Regions from separate parts of the Bacillus sp. ISL-75 genome, predicted to be linked through region 3. Evidence: riboswitches for the same ligand, from Rfam matches in the RefSeq annotation. Region 3 holds a riboswitch; each other region holds the start of a gene.
What was found. Region 3 has a riboswitch for S-adenosylmethionine ahead of mmuP (S-methylmethionine permease). Riboswitches for the same ligand answer to the same signal wherever they lie in the genome.
Positions count from the first base shown of each region.

Region 1: it holds a riboswitch for S-adenosylmethionine, as region 3 does, so the genes downstream of both, J7E63_RS07140 (sugar ABC transporter substrate-binding protein) here and mmuP (S-methylmethionine permease) in region 3, are expected to answer to the same signal.
Region 2: it holds a riboswitch for S-adenosylmethionine, as region 3 does, so the genes downstream of both, J7E63_RS11685 (homoserine dehydrogenase) here and mmuP (S-methylmethionine permease) in region 3, are expected to answer to the same signal.
Region 4: it holds a riboswitch for S-adenosylmethionine, as region 3 does, so the genes downstream of both, J7E63_RS19540 (O-acetylhomoserine aminocarboxypropyltransferase/cysteine synthase family protein) here and mmuP (S-methylmethionine permease) in region 3, are expected to answer to the same signal.

Region 1 is NZ_JAGGQX010000016.1:65,503-71,512, forward strand. Features, by position in the region: gene J7E63_RS07135 (sugar ABC transporter ATP-binding protein) at 1-946, opposite strand, end outside; gene J7E63_RS07140 (sugar ABC transporter substrate-binding protein) at 1,016-2,131, opposite strand; SAM riboswitch class I at 2,261-2,368, opposite strand; gene yfkAB (radical SAM/CxCxxxxC motif protein YfkAB) at 2,572-3,687, opposite strand; gene J7E63_RS07150 (formate/nitrite transporter family protein) at 3,904-4,704, shown strand; gene recQ (DNA helicase RecQ) at 4,861-6,010, opposite strand, start outside.
Region 2 is NZ_JAGGQX010000025.1:61,984-67,993, forward strand. Features, by position in the region: gene argF (ornithine carbamoyltransferase) at 1-439, shown strand, start outside; gene J7E63_RS11675 (argininosuccinate synthase) at 525-1,736, shown strand; gene argH (argininosuccinate lyase) at 1,798-3,174, shown strand; SAM riboswitch class I at 3,354-3,465, shown strand; gene J7E63_RS11685 (homoserine dehydrogenase) at 3,567-4,802, shown strand; gene J7E63_RS11690 (YfhD family protein) at 4,861-5,049, opposite strand; gene J7E63_RS11695 (YfhE family protein) at 5,190-5,324, opposite strand; gene J7E63_RS11700 (TIGR01777 family oxidoreductase) at 5,445-6,010, opposite strand, start outside.
Region 3 is NZ_JAGGQX010000012.1:27,083-33,092, forward strand. Features, by position in the region: gene J7E63_RS05415 (Ig-like domain-containing protein) at 1-1,271, shown strand, start outside; gene mmuM (homocysteine S-methyltransferase) at 1,319-2,266, opposite strand; gene mmuP (S-methylmethionine permease) at 2,241-3,650, opposite strand; SAM riboswitch class I at 3,734-3,838, opposite strand; gene J7E63_RS05430 (LCP family protein) at 4,091-5,032, opposite strand; gene J7E63_RS05435 (IclR family transcriptional regulator) at 5,651-6,010, shown strand, end outside.
Region 4 is NZ_JAGGQX010000050.1:11,824-17,833, forward strand. Features, by position in the region: gene J7E63_RS19500 (acyl-CoA dehydrogenase family protein) at 1-446, shown strand, start outside; gene J7E63_RS19505 (arsenate reductase family protein) at 640-996, shown strand; gene gcvH (glycine cleavage system protein GcvH) at 1,077-1,460, shown strand; gene J7E63_RS19515 (YusG family protein) at 1,569-1,808, shown strand; gene J7E63_RS19520 (toprim domain-containing protein) at 1,955-2,311, shown strand; gene J7E63_RS19525 (thioredoxin family protein) at 2,319-2,627, shown strand; gene J7E63_RS19530 (nuclease-related domain-containing protein) at 2,832-3,737, opposite strand; gene J7E63_RS19535 (SCP2 sterol-binding domain-containing protein) at 3,978-4,337, shown strand; SAM riboswitch class I at 4,417-4,527, shown strand; gene J7E63_RS19540 (O-acetylhomoserine aminocarboxypropyltransferase/cysteine synthase family protein) at 4,593-5,909, shown strand.

The sequences.
Region 1 (6,010 bases), on a different contig from region 3:
GAAAGATGTCTCCCCCCGTTAATTTCTCAGAGCCAAATAACGCCTTACACAATTCTGTTTTTCCAGCACCGACAAGCCCGGCAATTCCAATGATTTCTCCTGATTTAACATGAATATGTAAATCTTTAATTTTCTCTCTATCTGAAAGTCCTTTTACTTCAAGGATCGTTTTTCCAATGGACGCATTCTTCTCTGGGAACTGTTCCTCTAATTTTTGACCCAGCATATGCTCAACCACTTTGTTGATAGTCGTATCAGTAACTCGCTCTTTTGCAACAAATTCACCGTTTCTCATCACAGTAACTTCATCGCAGACTTCAAAAATTTCTGGCAAACGATGGGAAATAAAGATAACACCTACATTTTGCTTTTTTAAATCACGGACAATCCGGAATAGTTCCGTCGTTTCAGTATGACTCAATGGTGCTGTCGGCTCGTCTAAAATAAGAAACTTACATTGATTTGAAACAGCCCTAGCGATTAAGATCATTTGTTTTTCCGCTAACGTTAACTCACTTACAAGCTTCTTCGTCGGAAGCATAATGTTCATACTTGATAGTATTTCATCCGCTCTTTGATGAAGGTTCTTCCATTTCATCCATTGCTTTTTCCCCATGTTATGGACTGTATCGAGGAGCATAATATTTTCGGCGACAGTTAAATACGGAATGAGAGCCGTATCTACTTCTTGATAAACGATTTGTATTCCTGCGTCCAGTGCATTTTTCGGAGAACGAATCTTCAGGTTTTTCCCATCTAACCTTATTTCACCGGTATAGTGGTCATAAGCACCCGCGAGAACCTTCATTAACGTTGATTTCCCTGCCCCATTTGCCCCAATCAAAGCTTGGATTTCTCCCGTTTCCATCGAAAAGTCGACCTGATTCAATGCCTTCACACCAGGAAACTCTATTGAGATGTTTTTCATCTCCAATGTTGATCTCATCAAAATCATCCCCCGTAAGCAAACACTCTCTTCATCTATTGAAAAAGAGAGTGTCTAGTTGTATACCGACTATTCTTTATAATGCTTCTTTAACGTCTTTATCCACTCTTCCTCAAATGCCGTCGATTGACCCCAGCCTGGGATAATGTTTGCCAGATTAACCATGTTTACAGGCTCTTTTGCTTTGAGAAGATTTTCTTGTGAAACAAGTGAAGCATCTAAATCAAAGGTCTGTGGTGTTTCTTCACCTGCAAGCTTTTTCGCGAGTATTCTCATATCAACAGCACCGATAAGTTTCGGATCGACAGCTGCTGTGTATTTCCAAGCGCTGCCTTTTCTTTGAATTTCTTGCAGATCCGCATTGGAAACATCGATTCCATAAATCTTCACTTCTTCACGTCCCGCTTCTTTCAAAGCTCGTGCTGCACCGATTGCAAATGTATCCCAAGTAGCAAATATGGCATCCAGTTTGCCTTTTGGATATTTATTTAACATGGCTGCAACTGCGTTTTGTGTTTGTACACTTGTATCTGCCGCAGCCACACCAAAGCGTTCTACTTCTTTAATTTCAGGATTTTTTGAAAGGACATCTTGATAAACCTTATTACGTCTAACCATTGCAGGGAAACCGTCGACCCATAGGTAGGCAATATTTGCTTTTCCGTTTGTATTCTTTACGAGTTGATCAAGGGCCAAAGTTGCTAAGGCTTCATCATCCTGTGAAGTAAGCGTTACTCCATCAACCTTCGCAATATTTGGATTTGAGTCAAATGTGACTACACTTTTTCCTTTTTCAACTATCTTTTTTACATCATTAACAGTCGCATCATCGTCACCATGAGAAATGATAAATCCATCATAATCCTGGTCTAATGCCTGATTAATAGCATCATGGAACTTAGCCGTGTCACCATTTGCGGTAAACACGTCCACTTGAAAACCTAAGGCTTCTCCCTCTTCTTTTGCACCTGCTAAGAATTGGGCAGTATGATCATCACCGCCAATTTTACGGATCACCTTGATTTTTAACGGATCACCACTTGTAAACTTTTCAGACACACCTTCAAGTGAAACCTTTTTATGAGTGCTTGCTTGTTTTGTTTCTCCCTCAGAAGCACAGCCTGTGAGTAAGAGTGTTGCTGCTAATGCTGATACGAGTGTACTTTTAAAGATATTTCTTTTCATGATTAAAGCTCCCCCTTTTAGATTCTTATCAATACTCCATTACTCCGATTGGAAAGGTTTGTTTTTATATAAAAATAAAAAACCTCTCCAGAAAAGAGAGGTTTCATCACAAATTAAGGGACTACTCCTCTCTTATCTTTCAAAACAATAAATTGTTTTGCAGGATTTAGCACCAATTCCAAACGGAACGGTTGCTGGGCGTCATCGGGCCAGTCCCTCTGCCACTCTTGATAAGAGAACGTATTATTCATTTAAAGTAATAAATTAGATTTTAGTCTCCCATTAACAAGTTGTCAATAGTGTTTTGAATATTTCTAATACAGTTATTATTCCCAATCCGCCAAATAGTACGATGCAAGGCGAGGTATTAGGTTATCTTTCGGCTAGTACTACATAGAAAAGCACTTTAAATTTAATGCATTTAAAGTGCTTTTGCTTTATTACTTTATTCTGCTTTTTCGCTTGGTAAAGTCCATTTCCTGATAATAACTGTTCTTAACTAATATATTTGGCCCGAGACATTTGACAGCTGGGCAATGACAGCTTAATTCGTTTGCTAAAGCAGATGACTGCCATGTTTCATATGCATTTACTAGCTTTGTAGTTTGGATGTTTCCTAGTGGCGGTGTATCACCGAAATCAGTAACAATAATATCTCCGTTAAAAATATTTACATTCAATCGTGAACGTCCATCAGGGTCATTCCTGACTGTGACATTTTTACTTTTATATAAACGTTGTAAAAGAGCTAATTCCTCTTGATTATCGCTGCACGCATAAAATGGGAGCGTGCCAAATAGCATCCACACATTTTCATCTCTGACATCTAGTAAGTGATGGATCGCTTCTCTTATTTCATTAAGTGATAAGCTTTCGAGATTGCTAGCAAAATCACTTGGGTACATTGGATGTATTTCATGGCGCTGGCATAGCATTTCATCAACAATTTGACGGTGAATTTTTTCTAAATACGGTAGTGTCCGCTTGTTTAACATCGTTTCAGCAGATACCATCACCCCTGCTCTTACCAGTTCACGGCTATTTTCTATCATTCTATTAAAATATTTTTCCCGTTGTTCATATTCAGGCTTCCGTTCCATTCTGGCAAAGCCACCCTCGACAAAATCATCGACGGTCCCCCAGTTATGCGAAATATGTAAAACATCTAAGTAAGGCACGATTAATTCATAACGATCTAATTCAAGGGTTAAATTGGAATTAATCTGCGTCCGTACACCGCGTTCATGGGCATATTTTAAAATAGGTACAACATAATTTTTTACCGAGGATAAGGATAACATCGGTTCTCCACCGGTAATGCTAAGTGATCGAAGTGTCGGGATTTCTTCTAATCTTTGTATGAGCAAATCCAGAGGAAGCGCCTGCGGATCCTTTGTTTGGAGTGTATAGCCTACCGCGCAATGCTCACAACGCATATTACAAAGGGTCGTCGTGGTGAATTCAATATTGGTTAATTGAGGCTTTCCATATTGCTCAATATCTAAATAGGCTTCCCATGGATCATATGAAGGGGTAATTTTTTTCAATTTTGACATAATGACTCCTTAAAATCAGTCTTCAAAAAACTTCTCTATTATAACTGAATTACGGATGTTATTGCTATTTTTAACCATTACAAAAGTTTATGTTTTAAAAAATACTATTATTCTATGCTTGTTTTATGAAAAATTTACCTACTAATACATAACCACAGCACTTTGGATAAAAAATAAAAGGATAATATTTAATTGCGAATGGTGGTTATGACTAACATGGAAATGCAGCCTTTAGGAGAAGCCGAGAAACTCGCCCTTAAAAAGCTGAAAATCTTTCGGCAAAGCATCCTTCGTTATATTTTACGGGCGGCGCTTGCCAGTATGTTTATTGGCTTCGGGGTCATTGTAGCATTTAAAACGGGGAATTTCTTTTATGTTAAGGATAACCCTTTTGCCTATCCGATGGCGGCACTTACCTTCGGGGCTGCCATCATTTTAATTGCCTATGGCGGTGGTGATTTGTTTACTGGAAATACGTTTTATTACACCTATGCCGCACTTCGCAAGAAAATGACCTGGATGGACGTCGTAAAACTATGGATTTGCAGTTACGCGGGCAACATACTAGGTGCGGCGGTTTTTGCCTTTATTATTTTTACAACGGGACTTTATGAAAGTTCCGAGGTTAACGGCTTTCTACTTCATGTAGTCGAGATCAAAATGCAGGTCCCAATAACCGAGCTATTTTTCCGAGCAATCCTATGTAATTGGCTCGTCTGTATGGCCTTTTTTCTTCCGATGGGTCTAAAAGGCGATGGACCGAAGATGTTTGCGATGATGCTGTTTGTCTTTTGTTTCTTTATTTCCGGATATGAACATAGTATCGCTAACATGTGTACGTTTGCCATTGCCTTAGTTTTAAACCATCCAGGGACGATTTCATGGGCTGGAGTGATTCACAATCTAGTGCCTGTAACGATAGGCAACCTGATTGGCGGCGCTGTTTTCATGGCGATGATGTACTATTATGCTAATAAGCCATTTTTAGATGAATATGATAAAGAACAGGGCAGCTAGGTTATATTGCTTCCCTGTTCTTTTTATTAGGTGGGATATCGACAAATTCCCGGGGAAATATCAACAAGATAACAGTGATATCGACAACCGTTAAGAATATTCTAAAAATATTGATAATTTCAATATTTCTCTGATGTGTGCCCTCTTTTTGCCAAACTATTTCTTTTTGTTAATAAAATAAACATAGGCTTTGATCATAAAATAGCTTACTTCCTCGGGCAGCAATTCCTTGATCGGCTTCAGTCGCTCACGGCCAGCCTCTGCCAAGGCTTTTTCTAGAAGCGGCATGTATTCATCCGGAATATGTTTTGAAAAATCAACTTCTAACCCTTGTTGCGCACATTGAAGTAAGTGGGTTTCCACCGTGCTAACTGCCAAATTCCGCTGCTTGGCAATTTCCGCAATCGAAAAATTCCCCTGATGTAATTTTAATGTCTCCAAATGAGAATCGGTTACCCCAGCTTTTTTAGCTGGCTTCTTTGGAGCTTTCTCCAAAGGTACCAACTCACTTTGATAGTCTACATTAGTTTCACAGAAGGTACGGATGGCTTGAATAAATTCTAGGCCATATTTTTTAAGTTTCAGTTCTCCCACTCCACTAACTTGTAAAAATTCTTCCGTAGACTTTGGCAGCTTTGCACACATATCCTTTAAGGCAGCATCAGAAAAAATGACAAATGGTGGTACTTTTTCTAATTCGGCAATCTGCTTCCGCACTTCTCTTAACACTTCAAACAATGGGTCATCCTTAGCTACTTGTTTCACCTGTACAGTTTCACGGCGATGGACCTGTTCTTTACCTAAGAGAATATCTTTTCCTTTTGGTGAAACAAATAAGGTTGGAAATTGCCCTTGCTCGATCGCGATTAATTCCTGTGATATCAAGAATTCAATAAAGTCACTGACATCCTTTGAACTTCTATCCTTCATGATTCCATAGGTTGGAAGCCTATCAAAACCCATTTCCGTTACTTTTTTATTTTTTGAACCTGTTAACACTTGAGCCGTGATCGTTTTACCAAAGCGCTGCCCCATCCGAATAACGCAGGACATCACCATTTGGGCTTCCTTCGTTACATCGATGCTTGTCCTCGTGTCCAAACAGTTGCCGCATCTGCCGCAAGGCTCTGTTTCGGTTTCACCAAAATATTTTAAGATAAATTCCTGCAGACAGTTTTCGGTATGGCAATAATCGACCATTTGCTGGAGTTTAGCTAATTCTTGTGTGATGCGGCTCCGATCACTGGATTGATCAATTAAAAAACGCTGAATTTGAACATCCTGTGAGGAATGAAGCATGATACAT
Region 2 (6,010 bases), on a different contig from region 3:
TATGGCTCATTCTTTAATGGAAGGCGCGATGAAGGTTGGAATGGATATTAGCATTGCCAGTCCACCAGGATATTTGCCTGATGGAGAAATAACAGAGAAGGCAATTAAAGTTGGAAAACAAACTGGATGTAAGCTCGTGATTACAAATGATCCGCTAGAAGCTGTTAAAGATGCAGATGTCATCGTAACAGATGTCTGGACCAGTATGGGGCAGGAAGAGGAAACTTCAAAAAGACTCGAGGCATTCCATGGATTTCAAGTAAATAATGAACTTTGTAAGAATGCAAAGGAGGACTATATCTTTTTGCATTGCTTGCCCGCCCATCGAGGCGAAGAGGTAACAGCAGAGGTCATCGATGGTCCTCATTCAGTGGTTTTTGATGAAGCTGAGAACCGTCTTCATGCCCAGAAAGCAATTTTAAAACTTTTACTAGCATAATTGTTTCCTTTTCCATGAGATTTGTTGTATAATAATTCTATTGGTTGAATAAAAATACACATACAGTAAGAGGAGAATAATAACAATGGCAAAAGAAAAAATCATTTTAGCCTACTCAGGCGGTTTAGATACATCAGTTTCAGTAAAATGGATTCAAGAAAAATATGGCTACGATGTAATTGCATTAGGTCTAGATGTCGGTGAAGGAAAAGACTTAGAAGCCATCAAAAATAAGGCACTGAATGTCGGAGCCATTAAAGCCTATATGATCGATGCTAAAGAATTATTAGCAAAGGAATATATTTTACCAGCATTAAAAGCTAATTGCTTATATGAAGGAAAATATCCATTATCTTCAGCTTTATCTAGACCGCTTATTTCAAAACTATTAGTGGAGGTAGCTGAAAAAGAGGGGGCTACTGCTGTTGCTCATGGCTGCACAGGTAAAGGAAATGACCAAGTACGTTTTGAAGTTTCCATCCAAGCATTGAACCCAAGTTTAAAAGTTGTTGCCCCTGTTCGTGAATGGGGAATGACACGTGACGAAGAAATCAAATATGCTGAGGAGAACGGAATTCCAATCCCAGTCGATTTAGATAATCCATTTTCAATTGATGCCAATATCTGGGGACGTGCTTGTGAGGCCGGAGTTCTAGAGGATCCATGGGCTGAGGCGCCAGAAGCAGCCTTTGATTGGACGAATCCAATTGAACTTACACCAGATGCAGCGGAGTATGTTGAAATTGAATTTGAACAGGGGGTACCTGTTGCCCTTAACGGTGAGAAACTCCCACTTGTTCAATTAATTGAAACCTTAAATGCGCTTGGCGGCAAGCACGGTGTTGGCCGTATTGATCATATTGAAAATAGACTAGTAGGAATTAAATCTCGTGAAGTGTACGAAAATCCTGCTGCGCTAATTTTAATCAATGCCCATAAAGAATTAGAGTTTTTAACTCTAACTCGTGAGGTTACACAATTTAAGACACAGGTTGAACAGCAAATGTCTAAGATCATTTACGAAGGACTTTGGTATTCTCCGATAAAACCAGCACTTGATGCATTTATTAATGAAACTCAAAAGAACGTTTCTGGAACAATTCGTGTCAAGCTTCATAAAGGTAATCATACGGTTGTGGGCAGAAAGTCACCTTACAGCTTATACAACGAGGAATTAGCAACGTATTCCAAAGGTGATGCGTTTGATCATAATGCCGCAGTAGGATTTATTAAGATTTGGGGTCTGCCAACAAAGGTCTATTCAGAAGTGAATAAAAAGGAATCAATTTTAAAATAATTCGGATTGCCCTCGAATCCTTTTTCGAGGGCTGTCTTGTTAGGTTAAGGGGGAGCAATCAATGTCTAAGTTATGGGGCGGCCGTTTTACGAAAGAAACGAATAAGCTAGTTGAGGAATTTACAGCCTCAATTACTTTTGATCAAAAGCTAGCTAAGGAGGATATCGCAGGAAGTCTTGCCCATGTGCAAATGCTGGGTGAGTGCGGTATTATTCCAATGGAGGATGCTATAAAGATTAAGGACGGACTACTCTCCATCAAGAAAATGGTCGACGATAACGCGGTAGAGTTTTTAGTTGAAGATGAAGATATCCATATGAATATTGAAAAGTTATTAATAGAAAAAATTGGTCCGGTGGGAGGAAAGCTCCATACAGGGAGAAGCCGTAATGATCAGGTGGCCACCGACATGCACCTATACTTAAGAACGAAAACAACTGAGCTGATTAAATTAATAGAAGATGTCCAGCAGGCATTAATTGAGCAGGCGAAAGAGAATGTCCAAACGTTAATTCCTGGGTATACTCACCTGCAGCGTGCCCAGCCTGTATCCTTTGCCCATCATTTAATGGCTTATTTTTGGATGTTTGAACGTGATAAAGAGAGATTGATTGATAGTTTGAAGCGTATCAATTGGCTGCCTCTTGGTTCAGGAGCATTGGCAGGAACGACGTTTCCGATCAACCGTGAACGTGTCGCGGAACTGTTAGGTTTTGAAACGGTTTATCCTAATAGTATGGATGCTGTCAGTGATCGCGACTTTATCCTTGAGTTTTTATCGATTGGTTCAATAATCATGACCCATATTTCCAGATTATCCGAAGAGCTTGTCATTTGGTCGAGCCAGGAGTTTCAGTTCGTCGAGTTGGATGATTCGTTTTGCACAGGTTCAAGTATTATGCCGCAAAAGAAAAATCCAGACGTACCTGAGCTGCTACGTGGAAAAACCGGACGGACATATGGTAATTTAATCGGACTGCTCACCGTTCTTAAAGGTCTGCCACTCGCATATAACAAGGATTTACAGGAAGATAAGGAAGGCATGTTTGATACGGTTGAAACGCTTGAAGGTTCCTTAATGTTATTAGCACCGATGATTGAAACGATGACAGTAAATAAAGACGTGATGCGTAAGGCCATTAACAATGACTTTTCTAATGCCACAGATATTGCTGATTATTTGGTAAGAAAAGGTCTGCCCTTCCGTGATGCGCATGAAGTTATCGGAAAAATTGTTTTATATGCGATTCAGTCTAACAAATTTTTGCTAGATCTGAGCTTCGAAGAATATCAGGGCTTTAGTCCATTATTTGAGGAAGATATTTATGTTGTATTGGCTCCTGAGCATGTTGTTGGTGTGCGAAATAGCTTTGGGGGAACGGCTCCAGAGCAAGTGGAAAAGCAAATCAAGCTTGCTGAAGGAAAACTGCACAGATAAATATGAATTTTTTCTAGCCCGCCATATGGTGGGCTTATTTTTTGGGGGGTAATTAGATATATCTACACGTTTCTTCACTCCAATAAAAAGAAATTTCAAATAATATTGACAACTACCTTGGAATCAACTAGAATTCTCTTTATAACTTGGAAGTTAAATGAAAAACTAACTAAATAAAACTCTTATCCAGAGCGGCGGAGGGACTAGGCCCGATGAAGCCCGGCAACCATCAAGGTAATTCTTGAAAAGGTGCTAATTCCTGCAGGTTATTTTTAACCTGACAGATAAGAGGAGGAAATCTACCCTCTTCTTATGAAGAGGGTTTTTTCTTATTTATATGATATAAAAAAAACCTATTAGTCATGTCTAATATTATTTAAGGGGTGGAGAGCATGTCTGTCATTAAAGTGGCAATTCTAGGCTTTGGTACAGTTGGGGAAGGCGTTTATAGAACAATTCAATCTCATGCGGAAGAGCTTGAGAGAGTGTTAGGGAGAAAAGTGGAAGTTGCAGCCATACTAATTAAAAATAAGCAGAAAAAGAGAAATATTAATAACGATGTACTAATCACCTCAGATTTCAATGAAATTTTAAGTCTTCCGCAGCTTGATGTTGTTGTCGAAGCAATCGTCGACAAAGAACCCCCCTTTACTTTTTTAAAACAAGCTATAAAAAGTGGTTGCCACATAATCACAGCGAATAAAGAAATGTTTGCACACCACGGGAATGAGTTGCTCGAGTTAGCCGAGAATTATAATGTTTCGGTGGGTTACGAAGCCACAGTTGCGGGTGGTATTCCGGTTATTCAAACCTTAAGGCAGTTATTAAATGTTAACCGAGTTCGTCACATCCAAGGAATTCTTAATGGGACATCGAATTTTATCCTAACGGAAATGCGCGAGAAGAAGCAGTCATTTGCTGATGCTCTTATTTTAGCGCAAGAGAAGGGGTATGCTGAAGTGGATCCAACCAACGATGTGGAGGGCTTTGATGCTTTTTATAAAACAATGATTCTCAGCAGAATTGCTTTTGGGAAAGAACCAAATTGGCAGGATGTTGAACGTGAAGGGATTACTTCGATCACGAGTGAATTAATTGAAGCGACTGAAAAGCTTGGGTTAAGGTTTAAACATATTGCAAGTATTCATATGATAGGTGATCAAATTAATGCAACCGTTAGACCGGTTCTTGTTGGGAAAACACATCCATTTTATTCTATTGAAGGGGTAGAAAACGCTGTAAATGTTCACTCAGATATTGTTGGGAGTATCACTTTACAGGGACCAGGAGCGGGGATGTTTCCAACTGCAAGTGCTGTAATTGAAGATTTAGTCTATGTCTGTCAAAATCAAACGATCAGTAGAAGGGCTCAGAGATCTTCTGCGGTTTCTGTGGAAGAGAATAATGGTCTATTAAAAGAGTATTGGTTAGTTCAAGGGCCTTTAATTGATTATATCTCGCCTGCGCTTACATGGATTGAAGAAGTCTCTGATGAAATAATAGTAATCCAGGGTGCGAAAGAGGAAGTAGAATATTTAGTTAAACAACAAAAGTCACTACGGTATTATCCAATCCTAGGAGAGTACGAATCGACCATATCAAAAAAGGCAGTAGAGTTAGCGCGCTGAGATAAGTTTTAATATATAAAAAGAAGCAGGATGTCCTGCTTCTTCTTTTTGGCCTAAATCATTTATTTCTTTTCATGTTTACACGTTGATTAGCAGCATTGGCACGTGCGAGTGCCTCAAGATCTGCATGGTCTGCAAATTCTGCAGAGTATTCTACATCATTTCCATCCGTTATTTTTAGGTTCTTAGGTGTTTGTGGAAGTGAGCTTTTGTTACTATTACCAGTTCCATTATGCATACGACCCATTACTAAAAACCCCTTTCATTGTTAACTTTCAGGAGCCGAATTGCTCCCTTTAATATCATTTACAATTAGAAAGGTAACCATGAATGGAAAATACTTCAGGAGAACTATTAGGTCCATATATAATCTCAGATATAGTTTAACTATAGTCTCGTTTTTTTGTCGTGGTATCCGCCTGCCCGGTCTGCCATTTTAAATTCTCTTTGATATGAGACTTCCTGCATACTGGTTAATGAGTATTTGCCTCGATCCTTATCTTTTTTCTTTTTTTCCGCCATTTTGCTCATTCCTTTCAACATTTTTTTAGTTAATTGTCATCAAGCTATGTGGTAAAAAATAAAAGCACGTTATGTACTTATTTCCATTTTTACCTTTTAAGAAAGGAATGATACTATTTTTTAAGAAAATATATTTTTCAATGCCAAATGTAAATCGGAATACTTAAATTGATAGCCAGTTTCTAAAAGCTTATTCGGTAATACCCTTTGTCCATCAACCACCAATGTACTCATTTCACCAAGCAGCAGACGTAGTGCAAAACTTGGGACCGGAAGCCAGTGGGGGCGGTTTAATACTCGTGCAAGTGTTTTTCCAAACTCAGTCATCGTTACCGATTTCGGTGCAGTGAAATTGATGGGTCCATCCATTTTTTCATTTTCGATAATAAAGGATATCCCTTGGACCACATCCTCAATGTGAATCCATGACATCCACTGACGTCCATTTCCAATGGGACCACCGATAAATGATTTATAAGGGATTGCCATTTTTTGAAGAGCCCCTTGGTGTTTATCAAGGATGATTCCGAACCTGCAAAAAACAGTACGTATCCCTAATTGGCTGGCTTTTCCAGCTTCGATTTCCCATTGCTTAACTGTGTCGGCCAAGAAATCATTCCCAAAGCCATGGTTATCTTCTTCAGTAAAAGTTTTATCAAAGGATGTTCCATAAATCCCAATTGCAC
Region 3 (6,010 bases):
CGGCTTATATCGAGAAACAGGTCGATACGGTTCCTCCGGTGGATGAAACATCACCAGAAGCCCCTGTCGTAAATGAAGTGACTGATAGCTCAGTAGAAATCACCGGAACAGCGGAGCCATTATCAACCGTTAAAGTAATGGTCGATGGTAAATGTGAATCACTTGGTACGGATGTAGCAGATGAAAATGGTAACTTTTCAATAACGATTGAAAAATTAAAGGCAGATACAGAAGTACTTGTGAACGCAATAGATAAGTCCGGAAATATTAGCGGAGCTACGATTGAAACCGTGGTGGATCGAACTCCACCGTCAGAACCATCAGTTAATCCAGTTACCAATAAAGCAGTCGAAATCACAGGGAAAACTGAAGCCGGAGCAATTGTTAAAGCCGTTATAGGTAGTAAAACTTACCGCGCCACTGCTGATCTGAATGGAATTTTTAAAATAATAATCCCGGTTCAAATTAGTGGAACGGCAATTTCCGTTACTTCAACCGATCTCGCACAGAACCAAAGTAAGTCCAAAAAGGTGGCAGTTACAAGAATTGCTCCAAATATTCCGGTGGTTAATACGGTAACAAACAAATCGACCACAGTAACAGGGGTAACCGAAAAAGCAGCCACCGTTATCGTGAAAGCAGGGACGTTATCATATAGCGGCATTGCTGACTCTTATGGAAAGTTCACAGTCAAGATACCTACTCAAAACAGCGGCGTGGAATTGAGCATCACCGCGAAGGACGCAGCAGGAAACATCAGCTTACCGAAGAAAATGCAGGTTACTAGGGTTGCTCCGAATGTCCCGGTTGTTAACATAGTCAACAATAAAGCGGCAACGGTTACAGGAAAAACCGAAAAGTATGCTGTTGTATCTGTTCTTATTGGCACAAAATCTTACGGCGTCAAAGCAGATAGTGTTGGCAATTTTAAAGTGGCCATCCCGATTCAAACCAGCGGTACTTCAATTAAAGTAACTTCAAACGTAGCTGGTAAGGTTAGTAATGCACGATCCTTAACGGTTAATCGAGTCGCACCGAATATACCGGTTGTGAATTCTGTAAGATATTACTCAACCTCCGTTACCGGAAAAACCGAAAAGTATGCAGTTGTCGCAGTAAAAATCGGCACCAAAGTTTATACATCGAAAGCAAATATCTATGGGAACTTTAAAGTAACCATTCCAAAACAAAAAGCTGGAACCAAATTATTTGTAACGGCAAAGGATTCAAAAGGTTTAATTAGTGCAACAAGAACGGTAAAGGTTTATTAAAATGGGAAAGGAGCTGAACTCCTTTCCCATTTTTTTATTAACCTTAATTAAGAAGTTCGCCACTTTTTTGAAATCTCTTCAATATGATGAGGTGCTGTTCTGCAGCATCCTCCTATTAGTCGTGCCCCTGCAAGGTACCATTCTTCAGATTTAAAGTCGAGCCCATTACATAATTCTTGACCATGCCATGTTTTAGTTTCTGGATTATAGGTTTCACCAGAGTTCGGATAAACAATAATCGGTTTTTTGGTGTTTGTTCGCAACTCGTTGATAGCTTCTGTTACGATTGTCACTGGTGCACAATTGAGACCAATGGCAACAATTTGTTCGTTGTCACCAAACACTCTCGCACACTCTGCCAGCGGCGTACTGTCACTTATCGCTTTCTCATTTTTCAAAGAAAAGGATAGCCAGGCATATGTATCTGGAAATTCCTTCAACAATGAAGCTAATACCTTTGCTTCCTGCAGGGAAGGAATCGTTTCAAATGCTAATAGATCAGCACCTGCTTCAATCAACGCTGACATTCTTGTGCGATGAAAGTCTATTAATGTTTCATCTGTAACACCGTAGTTTCCCACATACTCTGAACCATCGGCTAGGTAAGCCCCATAAGGGCCAACGGATGCGGCAACCAATGGCTTAGGTCTATTGGTTTGTGAATTTTCCTGCCAAAAATCATCTCTTGCTTTTCTCGCAAGTAACACCGTTTTCTTAATTAGTTCTAAAGCTTCTTTCTCTTGGATACCACGCTTGGAAAAACCGTCAATGGTTGCTTGATAGCTTGACGTTATGGCACAGTCCGCCCCAGCACGAAAATAGTCAGTATGAACCTGATAAATCAATTCTGGATTTTCTAGTAATACACGTGCAGACCAGAGGGGATCGTCCAAATTACACCCATGCGACTCTAGCTCTGTGGCTAACGCTCCGTCCAGTAGCATAATGGAATGTTCGGATAAAATAGCCTTAATAGGGTTGATTTTGTTGGACATAGTCTGCTCCTCTTTTCTTTAAACTCTGGGTTACATAATAACTTGCATAGCAAAACAATATAAATGGAATGCCACAATATAAGGCAATTCGTTGGGTGGGGTCAAATGCGATTCCAATACATGAAGCAAGACAAAGGATAAAGGAAGCGATTGGTACCAAAGGATAGAATGGTGTACGATAAACCAAGTCCTTTACGGAATTTCCTTCTTTAATATATTGTCTGCGAAAGAAAAACTGTGAAGCACTAATACTCATCCAAACTACCACCACAGCTAGGCCCGAGATGGATACAAGTACGATATACACTGTATCTGGTGCAATAATACTTGAGAACAAAGCTAAACCACCGCCAAACATGCTAAAAATGACTGCATATATTGGAACACCTTGTTTTGTTAATTTTGCAAAAATGGGTGATATCGTATTCTTATCTGCTAGTGACCAAAGCATTCTTGAAGAGGCATAAAGACCTGAGTTTGCAGCAGATAGAATGGCTGTTAATATGACAAAGTTCATAATATCCGCTGCATATGGTACGCCAATTTGTTCAAGAACGGCAACAAAGGGGCTCTCTAATACTCCTGCATCTGAAGTAGGCAATAATGCAGATAATACAACAATCGTTCCTACAAAAAAGATAATCAATCTCCACAATGTTGTACGAATAGCCTTTGGTATCGCTTTTTCCGGATTTGCTGTTTCCCCCGCTGCAATTCCTATTAATTCCGTTCCTGAAAAGGCAAAGTTAACCGCAAGCATTGTCATGACAATCGCAAAAGCACCATTAGGAAATAAACCTGCACTTGTAAAATTAGAGAAGAACGGTGCCGATTGGGAATGAGTCATCGGAAGAAAACCTACCATTGCCGCTGCTCCTACAACAATAAACAGAACAATCGCTATTACCTTTATAGACGCAAACCAGAATTCAGATTCAGCGAAAAACTTAACCGTCAGTATATTTAAGACAAAAACCAAAATAGCAAACAGCAAACTCCAATTCCAGACATTAATGGATGGAAACCATCGCTGCATTAATAATCCTGCAGCCGTAAATTCAGAACCTAAAGCAACAGTCCAAGTTAGCCAGTACAACCAAGCAACTGTATACCCAGTCCCTGGTCCAATATATTTAGTCGCATAACTGTGAAAGGCACCAGTTTCAGGCATATGTACGGAAAGCTCTCCTAAGCATAGCATGACGAGATAAACCACTAGTGCACCAATCAGATAGGAAAGAATGGTCCCAAACGGGCCAGCCTGTTGAATCGTGTAACCCGAACTTAAGAATAATCCTGTTCCAATCACTCCGCCGAGCGATAGCATAACTAAATGCCGTGTTTGCATTTTTCTTTGAAATTTTTGCTTGCCTTTCTTCTCCATCATAGTCTCCTTTTTCCTACATCCAGAAAAAACAAAAAACGCACTCAGATAAATGAGTGCGTTACTGACAAATAATAACGTAGCTCTTATCTATCAAGGCTTCACACCCGATGGAATTAGCACAGTGTCTTATTAGACCTGTTGCTGAGGTTTCATAGGGCCAGTCCCTCCACCTCTCTGGATAAGAAATATTTTTTTAAACTTTATCAATCTATTAAATAATTGTCAATATATTTCTGAGTTTTTTAAAATTTTAAAACCTTATAAGCAAAAAATATTATAATTATGCTTATCTAATATAAATTCAAGTGAAAATTTCGCCGTTACTTAAGCTTTTGTATCCTTCAGGAACTGTGAAAATTTCTACTGTAATCGTGAATCCATAACTTATGAAGATTTTTATAATCTCTAGTTCGTCACTTTTACTTTGGTTACAATTCTCATACTCCTAAAAATTTTTTAAGAGCTTCTTTATTTTGCTGAAAGTCCACTTCTAATACTTCACCAATCTCTTCAAGACGTTTATTTTGAAAACTGCCATCTTCAGGGATTCGAATTGTTTCTATGTCTCCACTTTTCTTAGTCAAAATGTCTTTTCCAATCGTCAAAAGTGTGTAAGTATCAATATTTGTATCGATGTATGTTTTTAGAAGACCTAATAGCTCAGGAAGTTTCACCACAATATGTGGACTTACAGCTTTTTCTTTTAATTTTGAGATCACTTCTTGCTGTCTTTGTACCCGTCCGAAGTCACTTAAACGATCATGACGAAAACGGACATATCCTAACAGCTCTTTACCATGCAGTTGTTGCATTCCTTTTTCTAACTTCATTCCTATGCCAGAAGACATCTCATATGGTACGTTTACTTCAATTCCATTTGGAACGAGGAGATCGACCGCTTTTTCGAATCCTTTAAAGTCGACTATCGCATAATAATGAATATCTAGCCCGAAATTTTCTTTAATGGTTTCCTTCAGTAATTCTGGACCTCCATATGTATAAGCTGCATTTAATTTTTGTGGTTTATGTCCAGGTATAGAAACATACATATCACGCATTAGGGAAATAAGTTTCACCTTATGAGTGTGTTGATCATAATGTGCAATCATGATCGTATCAGTTCGAGCTTGTTTTTCTCCGCGGGAGTCACTTCCTAATAATAGAACATTTACTTCATCTATTTTATTTTTCTCCCCTTGAAAAGAATGTTTTGCTTCCACTTTTTTAAGTGGTTGGTTCAGCGTTTTTATAGTTCCTTCTATGTACTGAAATACAGTAAAAAGACCAACCATAAAGATACCTATGAGAAGAAGGGCGTTAAATAATCTACCCCATCTTACTCTTTTTCTTTTCTTTCTCGTCCGTACCAAACTTTGCACCACCTAGGCTGAATAATAATTAATTTACACAATATTCATATGTATCTATTAGATTATGGACGCTTCTCCAGTTTCTGAAAGAGTTAAACAGAAAAAGAAGGAGTTTCGATCTTTTTTAACAAACCCTTAAAGTAGTCATTATCCCATAATTACTTTACATCTTTTTGAATATTAGGTTACATTTTTTTGAAATTCGGATTACATCGTGCCTGACACGCCCCGGTGAAGAAATAAAAAACCATGCTGTTTTCCCAGCATGCCTTCAATCTCATCTACATTACTGGAAGGTTTAGATATACTCCCTATAGAATTATAGGAGTTTGAAAATTATTTAGTAGAGTTACTAATCCAGTTAGGCTTTAGTGCACAGGTAACAGGAGATCAAGGTGTGGATATGGAGCATAAAGGGCATAACTAGTTAAAAATAACTAGTTGTGCCTTTTTGTGTGCAAATCTCCCGATTGTCCCCGAAAGGAACCCACCTGTGGAGTCATTATTTTTTGTGAACGGTTGCATTAACCGGTTGACGGAGAGATTGAGAGGTGCTATTATGTGTCAGTAATAATCACATATAGGATTTGATATCATATATGTGATGTGTAATAAAGGAGGGAGATTATGTCGGTAAAATCGGCTGAACGAGTTCTCCAGGTATTTGAATTACTAGCCCATAATCCTGATGGGTTATTGATTAAAGAGATTAGTGAAAAACTTTCATTTCCGCAGAGCAGCACATCGAACCTTATTGCCACTCTTTTAAAACAAGGATATTTAAGTTTAGACAGCATGAAGAAATATAAGCTTGGAGCAAAGTTAGTTCACATTGGCACCATGGCTATGGAGAACTTAGATATTTCTCTTCAAGCGAAGCCATATCTTGAAAAATTAATGCAAAGTGTTCAGGAAACAGTATTTATGGCAACGCTGTCAGGGGAAGATCTGGTCTATCTTACTAAAATAAACAGCAATCGATCGATT
Region 4 (6,010 bases), on a different contig from region 3:
AAGAACCTGGTGATGAGCCACTTGCACAGGAAAAATATCTTGTAAGAAATGCAAAAAAGATTGCCCTTTTAGCAGCTGGTTTAGCCACGCAAAAATATGGCAAAGCACTTGAAAAAGAGCAGGAAGTTTTAGCAAATATCGCGGATCTTATTTCTAACGTGTATGCAATGGAATCCGTTGTGTTACGTACTGAAAAGGCGATTGCAAAAACTGGTTTAGATAAGAACAAGCAGAAACTTCTTTATACACAAATTTACTGCCAAGAAGCCTTCAATGAGCTTGAGGCGATTGCCAAAGAAACATTAGTGGCTGTTGAACAAGGCGATACCTTGCGCATGATGTTGTCCTCGCTTCGTAAATTTACACGTCATACTCCAATTAATGTCATTGCGAAAAAACGTGAAGCTGCTGATGTCATAATTAAGGCCGAACGCTATCTTGTTTAATTAAATCAGGCTCCCTTTCTATTAGGAAGGGGGCTTAAATTTTTATATTAGAAAAGGAAGGAATTTTGAAAAATTAGTCGAATTTTTTTAAGTAGAACATATTTTTTGCATTAGGATTTTGAAAAACGGTATGATAATATTCAATTGACTCTAATAAGTCATTGATATTTTATAGGAAAAGGCGGTGAAATTGATGTCTCTGACGTTTTACTGGTATCCGAAATGCGGCACTTGTCGAAACGCGAAGAAATGGCTGGATGCCCATCAGCTTTCCTATGAAGAAGTACATATTGTTGAACATCCTCCAAGTCGTGAGGAATTGCAGGAATTTTATCAAAAAAGCGGACTGGAATTAAAGAAATTCTTTAACACAAGCGGTATGAAATATCGTGAATTAGGGATAAAGGATAAAATGAAGTCTGCAACAGATGAAGAACTGCTAGAATTACTGGCTTCCGATGGCATGTTAATCAAACGGCCGATTTTAACAGATGGTGAACGTGTCACCGTGGGCTTTAAAGAAGAAGAGTATGAAAAAATGTGGCAGTAAGCCTGCTCTTCCTTCATTACTAATGGGTATCGATTTATTTCGATGATAGATTTTAAAAAAAACAATGGAGGTTTTTTAAGATGAGTACACCAAAAGAATTACGGTATTCAGAAGAACATGAATGGGTAAAGGTTGAAGGGGAAAAAGTGCGTGTGGGGATTACTGCTTTTGCACAACATGAATTAGGAGATATCGTTTTCGTTGAACTTCCAGAGGTTGGCGATGAGTTATCTGCTGACGAACCATTTGGAAGTGTTGAATCTGTAAAAACTGTTTCTGAGCTTTACGCTCCAGTTAGTGGTAAAGTCGTTGAAGTAAATGAAGATTTAAGTGATAGCCCTGAGTTTGTCAACGAATCTCCATATGAAAAAGCATGGATGATTGTCATTGAATTATCAGACAGCAGCGAACTAGACAAGCTCATGACGGCTGAACAATATGAAGAAATGATTAAAGAAGACTAATTAATCCCGAAAAAGCGCCTTGTCAAGGTGCTTTTTCTCTTAATTTCCCACTTTTTCTTCTACTATTTTAGGGAATCTTATAATAAATATATTGAAGAGGGTGGGAGTATGACGTTAAAGCAGCAAAGAGTCGATGTTACTGATCGAGTGATTGGCAAAATGAAAAATGGGGAAATGGAACTGTTTCTTGATAATACACCGATTGGAAAAATGAAGCTTTCAGATCACATGCAAGTAGAATTAGAGCATCATTTTGAAGTGGATCAGCAAAAAATCTATCAACATGTCACGACAACAGAAAACCCTAATGCAAAATATACAGATTGTGATGATGGAGGATGGTGTTAACTAGGTAAATTTCACGTGAATTCTGAGGCAAATCCCTATTTTTAAAATGACAATAATGATAAAGTTAACATAGGCAGAAGAATGCACACGTAATCAATATTTTAGAATATGTTAACATAAACAACTTCTAATACAGGTGATGGATGATGAATGATTCGTATGTTGACAAAGTTCTTATTGTCGAAGGAAAATCAGATAAAAATAAGGTCAAAAGAATTGTTAAGGAACCAGTAGAAATTATTTGTACCAATGGTACGATCAGTATCACAAAATTAGATGAACTAATTGAATTTCTTGAGGATAAGGATGTCTATATTCTTGTGGATGCCGACTCCTCTGGTGAAAAGCTTCGCAAACAGTTAAAACGAGAATTTCCACAAGCGGAACATTTGTATATTGACCGGATGTATCGTGAGGTGGCAACAGCGCCAGTGCACCATTTGGCAACCGTTCTAATAGGAGCGAATATCGATGTTCATACCGAATTTTTAGAAATGGGTTAAAAGATATATGAACGAATGGAATCGAACAGATTTATCTGCCTTTCTTGAAAAAAAGGCGACCGGGTTAGTCTATTTTTATACACCCATGTGCGGTACCTGTCAGGTAGCTTCAAAAATGCTTCAGGTCATTGAGCAACTAGTAGAGTTAGATATGGGAAAAATGAATTTAAATTTCTACCCAGACCTTGCTAGGGATTTAGCAATTGAAAGTGTCCCTTGCCTATTATTTGTTGAAGCCGGCAAGCTAAAAGAAACCCTCTACGCTTTTCAATCAGTTCCATTTTTGCTTGAAAAAATAAAACAGCATTTATCCTAAGCAGATGCGCAAAGTGCATCTGCTTTTTGAATAAGTGTGCTTCCAGTGATCACAAAAATCTAATTGTGCCCGAGAGAGGAAAAAAAGTATCACCGCGGTCACAAAAAATTATAATTGTGCCCGAGAGAGGAAAAAAGAGTCACGGCGGTCAAAAAAAATCTAATTGTCCCCTTATAATAAAAAGTTAAAGGGACATATTCCGTTTTATACAAAAAAAGAGCCCTTTGTCTTACCTGTTATTCTTAAGTTTTCCAGTAGGATTCTTCTAATGGTTTTCTTTGAAGCGCTACCCTGGCTCCAATCATAAATCACTTTGGTAGTAATGCGCAAATCAGGAAAAAGCAGCTTAATTTCCTCCACAACACGTAAAACGGCATGATCAATCACTTCGTGACAGCCGCAATCCTCACACACAAGTTTATTATTTACAACAGTAGTCTTCAATGAGAGGCAGACCCGACAAATGTTACCTTTTTTTAATTTGCCGAAGTCATATGGAGGTAACCTATCATAAGGTGATTCGATTTGATGCATCGAAACCAGTTGGTCAGCTAGTCTTTTGTGCATACCATTTAATGTTGACGGTCTCCTATTTAAATTGTGCATAAAGCGGGGGAGCTGATTTGGATAGATAATGGGTTCATTAAGTGGAGCTTTATAACAGGTAAACTGGGGGTTGATAAAAACTACATAAGCCTCAATAGGTATTCGATACCCAAGGCTTTCTAACAGCTGGCGGAGTAGGGATTCACTTCGTTGTAGTTGATGCAGGGGATTTTTGTATTCCTTTTTGGGTAGAGCATAGAATCGGTCACCTTCAAAGTAAAAGTCACCTTCATAATTTTTTACTTCAAAAAGATAGAGCGGATCTTGAGTAATCATCACTGTATCAAGTTGGAATTTACCATTATTAGTTTCCAGTAACAGGTCGTTTAGAATATGACTTGGACACTGAAGCTTCTCTGTCAATGAGTCAAACATAACTTCACCTTCAAATCCTTTCACAAGGTTACGAAAGCAAATTTTATCCTTTTCAGCTAATTTCATTCGCGAGTTTAGAAATCTTAAAATTTTAATTTCATCTGATTCAATACGGTCTTTAAAACTCATAATCCACATCCTTTCGATTTCGAATCTAACTTCATTTTACAAAATGCTGCCCTTTAATCAGCAGTAATGTTTGAATAATTTTCAACACTTTTCAAAAAAAAATTTCTCCATCCGACATATTTCTCAGGAAATCTCCGTAAATCCCCTCTAAAAGGTTGATAATTGTCGACCACTTTAAAGAGGATTTCATGCCCCGTTCCTGTATATTTAATATAAGAGAGCAGACCGGAGTGGTAGATTATGATAGAGATGCTGAAAAACTTTCAATTAGCAATCAAACAGCAAAGGCATGTTCTGCCGTTACTAGAACAAATCGATTTGCGAGTGAATTTGGTTTGTGAACAAAAAGCCATTCAGATTATCATAAAGAATGGAGAAATTTTCATACTTCATGATAGCGAAGTGACACGAACGATATCCGAAATCCGCGGTGACCTTAAGGCAATGAAACAACTACTTGAAGGGAAGGAACGGTTAAGGGCCCTTGAGCATAACGGCCAATTACGTATTTCCGCTCCAATTCGTACCACATTATTACTAGAATCTGTCTTCTATTTGACAAAGGCACAGGAAAATTTACCAAAAATAACAAATTTCTAATCAGAGCTATTGACTCGGAATTAAACTTACTGTAAAGTTTTAGGTGAATAATCAAATAATAAAGACAATTCAATAAACATTCTTATCGAGAGTGGCGGAGGGACTGGCCCTTTGAAGCCCAGCAACCGGTTTATAACACAATCACACGGTGCTAAATCCAGCAGAGAGGCGATGCTCTGAGAGATGAGGAGAGAGACCCCCTCTTCTATGAAGCTGGGGTTTTGTTTGTTGAATTGCAAAAAAGGAGGAAGTAGTATGGGTGAAAATCAAAAGAAGTATCGTTTTGAAACATTGAGTGTTCATGGTGGATTGTCTCCGGATCCGGTAACGGGGGCTCGTGCCGTTCCGATTTATCAAAACAACGCCTATCAATTTAAGAATACAGAGCATGCGGCAAACCTATTTAGCTTAGCGGAACCTGGGTACATATACACACGCATTCATAACCCTACTACTACCGTTTTTGAAGAAAGAGTAGCATTATTGGAAGGCGGCGTTGGTGCCCTAGCAGTTGCTAGCGGTATGGCAGCGATTACCCTCGCCATTTTAAATATTGCTGAAGCTGGCGATGAAATCGTATCGGCATCAAATCTCTATGGAGGAACATATAATCTTTTTGCAGTGACGCTTCCAAAATACGGGATTAAAGTGAAATTTGTTGACCCTGAAAATCCTGAAAACTTCCGTGCGGCTATTACCGACAAAACAAAGGCTGTTTTCGCTGAAACGATTGGTAACCCAAGCCTTCGTGTACTTGATATTGAAAAAGTCGCCGATATTGCCCATTCAGCAGGTGTTCCATTAATTATTGATAACACCTTTGCCACTCCATATCTGTGCCGGCCAATTGAATATGGTGCCGATATTGTGATTCATTCTGCCACCAAATGGCTCTTAGGAAATGGAACAACTACAGGTGGAGTTATTGTCGATGGTGGGAAGTTCGATTGGAATTCGCCGCGATTCCCTGGTTTTACAACGCCAGATGCCAGCTACCATGACCTGGTTTATGCCCAAGCCCTAGGTGCGATCGCCTATATTATCAAAGCCCGTGTCCAATTGCTGCGTGACTTAGGACCGGCGTTAAGTCCGCAAAATTCCTTCCAGTTTATCCTTGGTCTTGAAACACTGCATGTTCGAATGAAGGAGCATGTGGCTAATACAAAAGAAGTGGTGGAATATTTAACCAATCACCCGGCTGTGGAATGGGTATCTTATCCAGGACACCCATCCCACCCAGATTATGAATTAGCCAAAAAGTACTTGCCTAAAGGTGCAGGTTCCATGGTTATCTTCGGGATTAAAGGCGGTAAAGAAGCAGGGGCCAAATTAATCGATTCAATTACTCTATGGGCGCATGTGGCAAACGTTGGCGATGCAAAAAGTTTAATTATTCACCCAGCAAGCACCACCCATCAGCAATTAGATGCTGATGGCCTGAAAGCTACAGGTGTAACAGAGGATTTGATTCGCCTTTCAATCGGTATCGAGAATGTTGAGGATTTAATCGAAGATCTCGAATCAGCTATTTTGGCTGCTACTGGTGTAATCTCATTAAAGGTAAATGCATAAAAGTTACCAAAACTTATTTTTCCGAATATGAAGTTATTTTCATTGACACTCCTTTTTATCCATGATACGATAACTTTCGTAATATAATTACTTAAACAAAT